One region of the Pseudoalteromonas sp. AOP31-A2-14 genome, then DNA from elsewhere that is predicted to be linked to it. Evidence: riboswitches for the same ligand, from Rfam matches in the RefSeq annotation. Region 1 holds a riboswitch; the other holds the start of a gene.
What was found. A riboswitch is a leader RNA that binds a small molecule or an ion and turns the genes downstream of it on or off. The one in region 1 is predicted to bind lysine.
Positions count from the first base shown of each region.

Region 2: another riboswitch for lysine. It lies ahead of dapA (4-hydroxy-tetrahydrodipicolinate synthase); the one in region 1 lies ahead of lysC (lysine-sensitive aspartokinase 3).

Region 1 covers NZ_JBQSXI010000001.1:2,039,397-2,044,329, reverse strand. The annotation lists gene ACT3S9_RS09405 (ATPase) at 1-723, opposite strand, end outside; gene ACT3S9_RS09400 (condensin complex protein MksE) at 723-1,268, opposite strand; gene ACT3S9_RS09395 (hypothetical protein) at 1,274-2,569, opposite strand; partial or broken gene ACT3S9_RS09390 (sodium:proton antiporter) at 2,756-3,129, shown strand; lysine riboswitch at 3,419-3,591, shown strand; gene lysC (lysine-sensitive aspartokinase 3) at 3,669-4,933, shown strand, end outside.
Region 2 covers NZ_JBQSXI010000001.1:3,129,622-3,134,554, forward strand. The annotation lists gene ACT3S9_RS14425 (protein adenylyltransferase SelO) at 1-327, opposite strand, end outside; gene ACT3S9_RS14430 (DNA-3-methyladenine glycosylase I) at 338-1,033, opposite strand; lysine riboswitch at 1,201-1,390, shown strand; gene dapA (4-hydroxy-tetrahydrodipicolinate synthase) at 1,531-2,415, shown strand; gene ACT3S9_RS14440 (2,3,4,5-tetrahydropyridine-2,6-dicarboxylate N-succinyltransferase) at 2,431-3,171, shown strand; gene ACT3S9_RS14445 (PLP-dependent decarboxylase) at 3,171-4,376, shown strand; gene ACT3S9_RS14450 (succinylglutamate desuccinylase/aspartoacylase family protein) at 4,392-4,933, shown strand, end outside.

The sequences.
Region 1 (4,933 bases):
TGACTCAAGCGCTTTTAATTCCCGTTTAGATCGGTTTACTTTATCAAACGAGCGACGCCAGACTTCATAAAAATCAACTTTGGAGTTGGACATGTGTCGCTCAAACACTCGCAGCATAAAGCGTTTAACATCGCTTGCGCCCAATTTATGCAAGTTTAATATGCGGCGAAATATCTCTTTGTATATAGCTGAGTCTTGCACATTATTAAGCGGGATCATTTTTAAATTTATATCACCATCATACGCAGTAGCGCCGCCCATTAATAATGCATTTAATTCTTGGGCTTTAAGTTCAATAGGGTTAAAACCTTGCTCTTTTAAGTGACTAAAAAGCTTGGTGAACTTAATAATGGTTTTGCCCTGGGTATACTGTTCGAGATTTAGCTTGCCTTGGTAGCAAAAAAATTGATGCGCGTAACCGGCAATTTTACCAAGGCCCGCAACGCCTATAACTACAGGGCCTTGTGGCAAGTCAGCTTCGAGTAAAATGTATGATTGGTCAGATGAAAAGTAAAACTTACGGGTTTCGTCTAAATCGTGGCCGTCCCATTCAGTAAGTCGTAAATCATTTATAAGTGGAAATTGCAGGGCATTTATTACCGAACTTTTACCGGTGTTATTAGGCGCACAAATAGAACTACTTTTATCCAGCGGAATAATGCATTTGGCATAGCCCGCGGTGTTCAAAAGTGCCAGTTTGCTGAGGCCGTAAAGGTTTTGCATTATTCGTCCTCTCCTAGGTAGGTTTCTTCGCTTACTTCCATTAATGCATCTATATAACGATAAACAGGGGGTTGTAACATAAAGCCGGCTTCTACTTCACGACAAAGCCCTAGGCGGATCATGCGAAGGTATACATCTTTTCGTAGATCAGAGCCTGAAAATATCTCTAGTTGATCAAACAGGTGCTTGTTTAGTTGCACTAAAGTTTGCATTAGCTCCAAATCGTTCACTTCATCAAACAAAGCACGCAGCGGGTCTTTACCGGTATTGGCATAATGCTCAATTAGAATATAAATCGTTAAGGCTATCGCGCGGGAAATTTTCCCCATGTTTGGTGTGCTTTCGTCGCTAGCAAAGTAATAAAAACCGCGGCTATCGTGTTGTAATTCGTGGCCAAGAGCGGTAAAAAGTACGCTATATTGTTCAATGTATTGGTCAAGCTCTTGCCACATTAAGGTGTCTTGTTCGCTAATATGATAACCTGTAACGAGTTTTTTATTTATAGCTTGTAGGTGGCTTAGTTCATTCAAATTAATTTGGGTCATAGTAATTACTCACACCCTGTTTGAGATTGTTTTGAGTCAATAGGTTTTGTATTGAAAGGCTCTGTATTAAATGGGAATAGCGAAAAGTGTTGACCGGCGATTTTAACTCGCATTTTTTCATCGCTTTGGCTTATTTCAATGTCAGTATCACTGACTAACTTTTGATATAAAAACAGCATTTCGTCGGCTTCAAGATCAGGATAACTATCACCTAAAAAGGTCAATAGTGGCTGTGGCTTTTTACGGTTTGTATTAAAGCGCTTTTTAAAATTGGCTTTCACATTATTATAATCTGGAATGTTAGGAGTTACGTAGGCTGGCACATCGTGTTGGTCGGGTAGTTCGTATTCACTGTGCTCAAACTCAACCAGCCCGGCCATGTAAGCGATAATATGGCGCTGCTGGCCTAATGAAAAGCGCTGCGCGTCAGATACAAAATGAGGTTGCACGGCACTTAGCATATTATCTACACCATTTTTACGCATTAAACCAAGCACTTTGGCGGCTTGGCGGGTGATTAAGTTATTACGACGTAGTTCTTCACGCAGTGGCATCAGCATATCCGCACTTTTGCGTAGGCTTTCACGGCCGATTAAATGCATTTCTAAAATACGAGTACGTAGTTGCTCAAGCATACGCTTGTCTTGGTATGCCTTACCAGAGCGTTCAATGTGCGCTATTTGGGCACTTATTTGTGCTTCAATGGTCGTTAAGCAAGCATGAAAGTCACCACGAATATCAACCATTTCAAGCATCGGTTCGATGTATTCATCAAATGCTTCAATCACCGCTTTATAACGTTTTTGTAGCGATTGTACCGCGTTATTGGCTTTAGCTTGTTCTACTATATTTAAGATTGCATTTTCATTGTGCGTAAATAACTTCATTATTTTACGTACACGATCATCCATAATGCGGCTAAAACGGCGTAATTCGTCAAAATCGTCAATTTCACCGGCATTAGCTAGGCGGTTACCAAGGCGTGATAAGTCATCAACTAGTACGCTAATTTCTTGGGCTAGGCCTAAATGCTCTTCTTGCAATAAAAAAGTGGCAAAGTCGGCGATTGCTCGGTTAATTTCAAGCTGTGACGATTTCGCCAAGGGAATTATTATATCTTGGCTTAATAGCCGGTTTGTTTCTTTGTAAATACGCTCATTTGACCATGATGGTTGCTTTTGTCTTATGGCATTTTGTACGTCTTTTAAACTGAAATCAGCCATCTTAAAACGTTTAAATAACAGTTCTAACATGCCCCAATGCTCAGTAATGGTATTTAGTAACTTTTTAGCTGGGATCATAAGCTCCAAAATCCTAGTTTTTGCTTTAACAGCGATTAGTCGCAGAGTTGTAAATCAGCAATAGTTTTACACAGCCTTTGATACTAGAGTGCTCGTCGTGTCGCTGTTTGCAATGAATATGCAATTTTATATTTCTATAAAGGTTATTCAAACACCACGGTAACTGCAATTATTTTAACCCTGATAATGCTTGCATTTGTGCTCATCGCTATAGAGGGTATTATCCATGTAAACAAGGGCAAAACTACGCTTTTCTTTGGCAGTTAATGCTGAATTATCTTATTTATCTCGGAGCTTAATGGGCAAAGGCCCGAAAACATACAACATTAATTCGGCCACAATATTTAGAGGTTGCCGCACTCTAGCTGTTTTTAATGGCTGCAATGAGCGCTGTTGTTTATTTAAACTCGTAAGGTTTTATCCAAAATACGGTGAATAGAATAATGCCAAGCGCGATTAGCAAACGCAAGCTGATGTTTTTGATTGGTGGTTTTTCGTTCTTATTTTCATCGTTTTCTGTCCATATTACTGCCGTGCTTATATCTCTTGTGGTGATATTGCTTTCGAGCACTAAAACGACCTTAATATTAAGTGTACCTTATTATTGGCTATGCGGCCGGTATTGTTGCGATAAGTTAAGTAAATACACTGACTTTTATGAGTTTTACCTATGTCAGTGTATTTATTAATTACTTATAAGTTAGGTTATATGGGCTCTTATATTGCAGGTAGTTTGGGTATAATAATTTTAAAACAACTTGACAGCTAGACGTCTAAACGATAAATTCCAAAAGCCCACTTTTACAGTGGGCTTTGTTATTTTAGGCGTTTACTTAAACGGTTAATATAACATTCAGAAGAGGTGCGATACTTAGGTACTTAATGTGAGGCGACGTAAGCCTGTGACCATTAACGAGGGAAGTACTCGCCGAGAAAAACAACTGAGCGTCGCGGTGGTTTTTCGGTTTATGGGGCTGAATCCTCAAAACTGTCACCAAATTAGGTGGAGAGCTTCTGGCAGTGGACTTTTCTTATCAAGCACCCCCTTGCCAAGTTCTTCTTGTATTATCGTGGTATGAATGCCACAAAAGGAGACGACATGAATACCCAAGTAGCTACAAATAACGCACAGCAGCCTACTCATATAGTAAAGTCAGACTATGTGGTCGCTAAATTTGGTGGCACCAGCGTAGCTAATTTTGATGCGATGAGTCGTTGTAGTGAGATTATTGTAGCCGATAGCAAAGTGCGTGTAGTGGCAGTGAGTGCCAGTGCCGGTGTGACTAATCATTTAGTAGCGCTATGCAATAAAGATTTATCAACAGATGAGCGGTGCAGTAATATTGCAGGCGTGCTGGCTATTCAAGAGTCTATTTTAAGTGAGCTATCACTGGATGCCGATTTAGCCCATGGCTATGACGAAACCATTAAAGCGTTTCAAGTACTTGCCGGTGAGCCTTTAAAAACAAAACAATCACACGATGAGCTATTAAGCTTTGGCGAACGGTTGTCGTCGTATTTATTTACCCAAGTACTGCGTTTAAATGGCTTAAATGCACGACGTTTTGATGTACGAAAAGTATTAAAAACCGATAGTCAGTTTTCCAAAGCGACACCAGATGTTGCTGCAACAGCCGCAGCGGCAAAAGAGTATTTAATACCGCTATTAGAAGAGCAGGTGGTTGTTACACAGGGATTTATTGGCTCTGATGAGGATGGTAAAACAACCACGCTTGGTCGCGGTGGCTCTGATTACAGCGCTGCATTACTCGCTGAAGCCGTAAATGCTAAAAGCGTACATATTTGGACAGACGTAGTGGGTATATTTAGTACTGATCCGCGTTTATGTGTAAACGCTACGCCTATTCCACGGCTAAGTTTTGACGAAGCCGCTGAAATGGCAACCTTTGGCGCAAAAGTATTGCATCCTGCGACTATTTTACCAGCAAGTAGAAGCCATATTGGTGTATTTGTTGGCTCAAGCCGCGAACCGCAGTTAGGCGGCACCTGGATTGAAAAAGAGAAATCTAACATACCGGGTATTCGCGCTGTTACCCAGCGTAAAAACCAAATATTACTAACTCTTAAAAGCCCTGAAATGTTATTAGCCAGTGGCTTTTTAGCGCGAGTATTTACAATTTTAAGCGAGTTTAGTATTTCGGTTGATTTAGTTACTACCTCCGAGATAAGTGTAGCCATTACACTTGATAACGCGCCTAATGCCTCGCGCCCAGAACTTGATCAGGACTGCTTAGATAAATTGGCCAAGTTTTGTCATGTATCGGTTGAAAACAACTTAACGCTGGTGGCCTTGATTGGTTCTGAAATTCAACTTCGCCAACATGAAATTAATTTAATGCAGGT
Region 2 (4,933 bases), 1.1 Mb from region 1:
CGTTGCTCCCGCACCTTTAAGCTGAATATCCCACGCTTGGTTGTTTTTATCGACTATCGCGCCAAGTAAATGCGCACGTCCATCACCAAGACGTGGTGAAAAGTGGCCAAATTGATGGCCTGAATAACCCAGTGCGACTGGCGCCACATCGCTATTTATTTTATTACCACTAAAGTAAAGTGCTTGCTGTGATGAATTAAAGTCAATATTTAGCTCTTCAGCAATATGGTCATTCCAAAGTAAAACTTCGGGTGCACCAACAGGGGTCGGTGTATCTGTAACGGAAAAGGCATCCGCAATATCAGTGTAACGAGAAATAAGTTTCATAAATCACCCTTTAATTAGCCTTAATGCCAACACGGTTATCACCTACACTGTAAGCAACAAGTAAGCTTAATTCTTGCAAACTCAAACCACTTTGTTGTTGCTGCTCATTAAAGAAATTCTGAGTGCTTTGGAGTGATTTTTTAGTTTGCAGACCACCATCAATGATCTTGTGACTACGTAGGTAACTTTCAACATCGCGAGATAACAAAAATGTATCTTTACCTAAAGTCCGTAAAGTATAAGGTCCTGTATTACCGCCTAATCGTGCACCGTGCTTTTTTAAGTATGCCCATAAACCAATAATATCTTCACTTGGCCAATTAGCAATAAATTGGCTAAAGCTACTATGCTCACTAGCTGCTTCATGGATCATATAAGCGTTTTCAGGAATAGTTTGTACTTTTTTAAAGTTACGAACAATACGTTCGTCACTTGCTTTTTGCTCGAGCATGTCCGGAGGCATCATTAGTAATTTCTCGATACTAAAGTCCCAAAAAACCTCTCTAAAGCCGGGCCATTTGCTATTGATCACTGACCAATAAAAGCCACTTTGAAATACTTTGCGTGTAAACTCCTCAAGCCAAATATCATCACTAATGGCCATTAGTTGCTGGGCTGTATTTGGGGCGACTAATAGTTGTTGTAACATGGCTTCGCCGCCTTTACGCTCAAGCGCTCGCTGGTATATATCTTGAAACTTTTCCATTACTCAATTACCCCTGCAAATCTTTGTATTAGTGTACGAAAAAATTACACTATACGTAACCATTTACTAAAAACGATCGCCTAAAACCTGCTTGACACCTAGACGGCTAAAATGCTTTAATCTCTGCTCATTCCCTATTTATGTGTGTTGGCTACAAGCGAGCACTCAGGGCTGGAAGAGGTGCGTTATTCAGGTAGCGTATGGTAGGAGCACACACTCCATCGACCATACGTGAGGGGAATTAACGCCGAGAAGTGTTTATCGTGTGATATAAGCATTTCGGGCGACTAGGTTGAATCCTAGCGACTGTCACCAAGTGCAGACACTGCAACTATTTGGTGGAGAGCTTCTGGTCTTAGTAATAATAAGGCTATTGTGCCCTATTGTTTTAAGCCCATTCGCTCTTCGAATTATAATATGTTCGATGACGCATACATGGCAAAAATTTATTAACGCCTGCCAATTGATTCATCGAACGCTCTATAAGTTCGTGAGAGATGATCAACAACTTTAATTTAGATGACTTCCCATTATGGACAGCATTAGTTACGCCGTTTAACCAACAAGGCGAAGTAGATTATGATGCTTTAACTGGACTTGTTGCTCAGCAACAAGCTGCCAATAACGGTATTTTATTACTTGGTAGCACCGGTGAAGGCTTAGCTTTAACACTCAAAGAACAACAAACGATTGTTGAGCATGTATGTCAATTAAACCCGAGAGTGCCATTAATGGTCGCGGTGGGTGGTATGAACTTAAAGCAGCAAATTGCTTGGGTTGAATATTGTAATCAACTCCCTATTGATGGCTACTTATTGGGTTCACCTCTTTATGCAAAGCCCGGTGAAGTCGGGCAAACACATTGGTTTGAAAGCCTGCTGGATACCAGTCGCTTTCCTTGTATGTTATATAACGTACCGGGGCGCAGTGCCGTTGATATACCCGTTAATGTTGTTCGTAATTTACAGCATCATCCACGGCTTTGGGCACTAAAAGAAGCTAGTGGCGACATCAACAAGTTTGAAGCATTCAGAGAAACCGCTCCCAACCTGGCAATGTTCAGTGGTGACGATGCACTGATGCCTTACTTTGCCCAAGCTGGCGCTAAAGGCTTAGTATCGGTAGCCGCCAATGCGTGGCCTGAGCAAACTCACGAATTTGTTAAGCGCAGCTTAAGCGGTCAACATCCCAATTTATTTGCTGATTGGTCTAAAGCCATTAAGAGCTTATTTTCCGTGGCAAGCCCAATTCCCGTAAAAGTATTAATGCATCAACAAGGTCGCATTAATACTCCCTATTTACGACCCCCGCTAACTCATTGTGAGTTAACGCAAACTGATTGCATTACCAATGCGAACAACACCATTTTATCTTGGCATTAAATACAGGTTTTTATAATGAGCTGGTTAGAACTATTAAACGATTTAGAAGCAGGCGCAGTCCGCGCAGCAACACAAGATGATAACGGCCAATGGCAGGCAAACGTTACCGTTAAGCAAAGTATATTAGAATCTTTTAAAAACGGCACTAATACAGAATTTCCAGGGGGGTTTGTAGACAAGCATAACTTAGCTCCGCAAAGCTTTGCTGCAGAGGCAGGTGTACGTATGGTTCCTGGTGGCACCAGTGTACGCCGTGGTGCGCATGTTGCTAAAGGCACTATTATCATGCCGCCAGCGTATGTAAATATTGGTGCCTTTATTGACGAAGGCACTATGGTTGATAGCCACGCGTTAGTGGGTTCGTGTGCACAAGTAGGTAAAAATGTACATTTAAGTGCTGCTGTGCAACTAGGCGGGGTACTTGAGCCAATTGGTGCAAGTCCTGTTGTAGTAGAAGATGATGCTTTTATCGGTGCAGGTTGTGTCATTGTCGAAGGAGTTGTAATTAAAAAAGGCGCGGTACTTGCCCCTGGGGTACGTTTATCAGCGACGATTCCTGTTTATGACTGTGTTAATGAGCGTCAACTTGATAAAGGTGAACCCATTCCAGAGTACGCTATTGTAATACCGGGCTCTCGCCCTGCTTCAAACACATGGGCCCGCGAGCAAGGCTTGAGCATGTCATGCGCGTTAATTGTGAAATACCGCGATGAGCAAAGTGACGCATCATTATTACTTGAAGAGGTTTTACGATAATGAGCTTTTTGAGCACACCAGTTAAAAATGCCTTAAATGAGTTATCTGCAGAGCTAGACTCCCCTTTTTTTATTTACGATCTTGATGTATTAAATAACCATTTAGCGCATTTAATGACGCAAACAGAAATAAAGCTTTGGTACGCGGTAAAAGCAAACCCCTTATCTAAAATTATTCAAAGTTTAGATAAGGCAGGCTTTAATTTTGATGTTGCTAGTAAAGGGGAGCTTGAGCAAGTACTTAACCAAGGTGTTAGTAGCAACCGAGTGCTCAACACAGGGCCAGCTAAAAGCCCAAAACAAATTAAACACTTCATTAGTCGCGGTGTACGCACTTTTGTAGCTGAAAGTATCAACCAAGTCCACTGGCTTAACAAACAAGCAACACAACAGCAGTGCCAACTACAAGTTTTATTACGCGTGCAATTACGCTGGCCTGAAGGTGAGAAAAACCCCTTAGGTGGTGATAGCCTAACCCCCTTTGGTTTAGGTTGTGATGAATGGCAAGCGCTTAATATAAGCGACTATCCAAACCTTAACTTTGATGGCCTACATATATTTCAGTGGGGCAATATGCTTAGTAGCGAGAAGCTAGCGGATCTTTGGTCACAAATGATTGACCCTCTAGTCAAGCTTGCAAACGACTTATCAATTAATTTAAAAGTCCTTGATTTAGGCGGTGGGCTAGGTATCCCTTATACTTTAGATGCCCCCACACTGAGCTGGGATAAGTTAATTAACTCTCTTACTACAATAAAACAACAAGCGGGCGTTGAGGAATTATGGATGGAGCTTGGTCGCTACGCAGTGGGTGAATGTGGACATTATGCAACACCTATTGTCGAAGCTAAGCAAAACTACGCTCAACAGCAAGTTATTTTAAGTGGAGGCATTAACCACCTACTTCGCCCAGCGGTAACCAATCAAGACTTTCCTGTACAATTATTACGAGAGTCGACTGCAAAAAGCCAAACGATGAGCTTATATGGACCTCTTTGTACCGCACTCGATTGCTTAGGTGAGCATCAACTTCCAGTCGATTTAAACGAACAAGACTGGCTTGTATTTAGTCAAAGTGGTGCTTATGGATTCACTGAAAGTATGCCTTACTTTTTATGCCATGAACTTGCTGGTGAATATACGTTAGAGCAAGGAAATGTCAGCTGCATACGCAGTATTGAAGATGCCAGCTACTATTTACGATAAGGTCTGAGATAAACCATGAGCAATGTGATACAGCAAGAAAATATCATCGTGGGGGAAGTCGCTAATGGCTTACCGTTATCAATACCGGTTTATCGTATTGAAGGGGATGGTTCAGGGCCTAGTGTATATATCCAAGCGAACATGCATGGTGCTGAGGTACAAGGTAATGCCGTTATTTACCAATTACTCGAGCAAATAAAACACCTCAAAATTAGGGGTGATATTACGCTCGTCCCTTATGCTAACCCTATCGGTTGTAACCAAAAATCCGGCGAGTTTACCCTTGGTCGTTTCGATCCTATTACAGGCACAAATTGGAATCGTATGTATCACTGCAATAATCACTTAGCGGCTCAATTTGCAACTGAATATGCGCACAGTGATGACGACACCTTAAAGACAGCCTTTAGGGCAGCGCTTATTAACGATGTAGAGCAACAACTAAGCGGCCCTGCTTATCGTGTTACCACGGGTAAACGTATCGCACTTAACTTACAAAAACTCGCTCATCAATCCGATATTGTATTAGATTTACACACCGGCCCTATTTCAAGCCA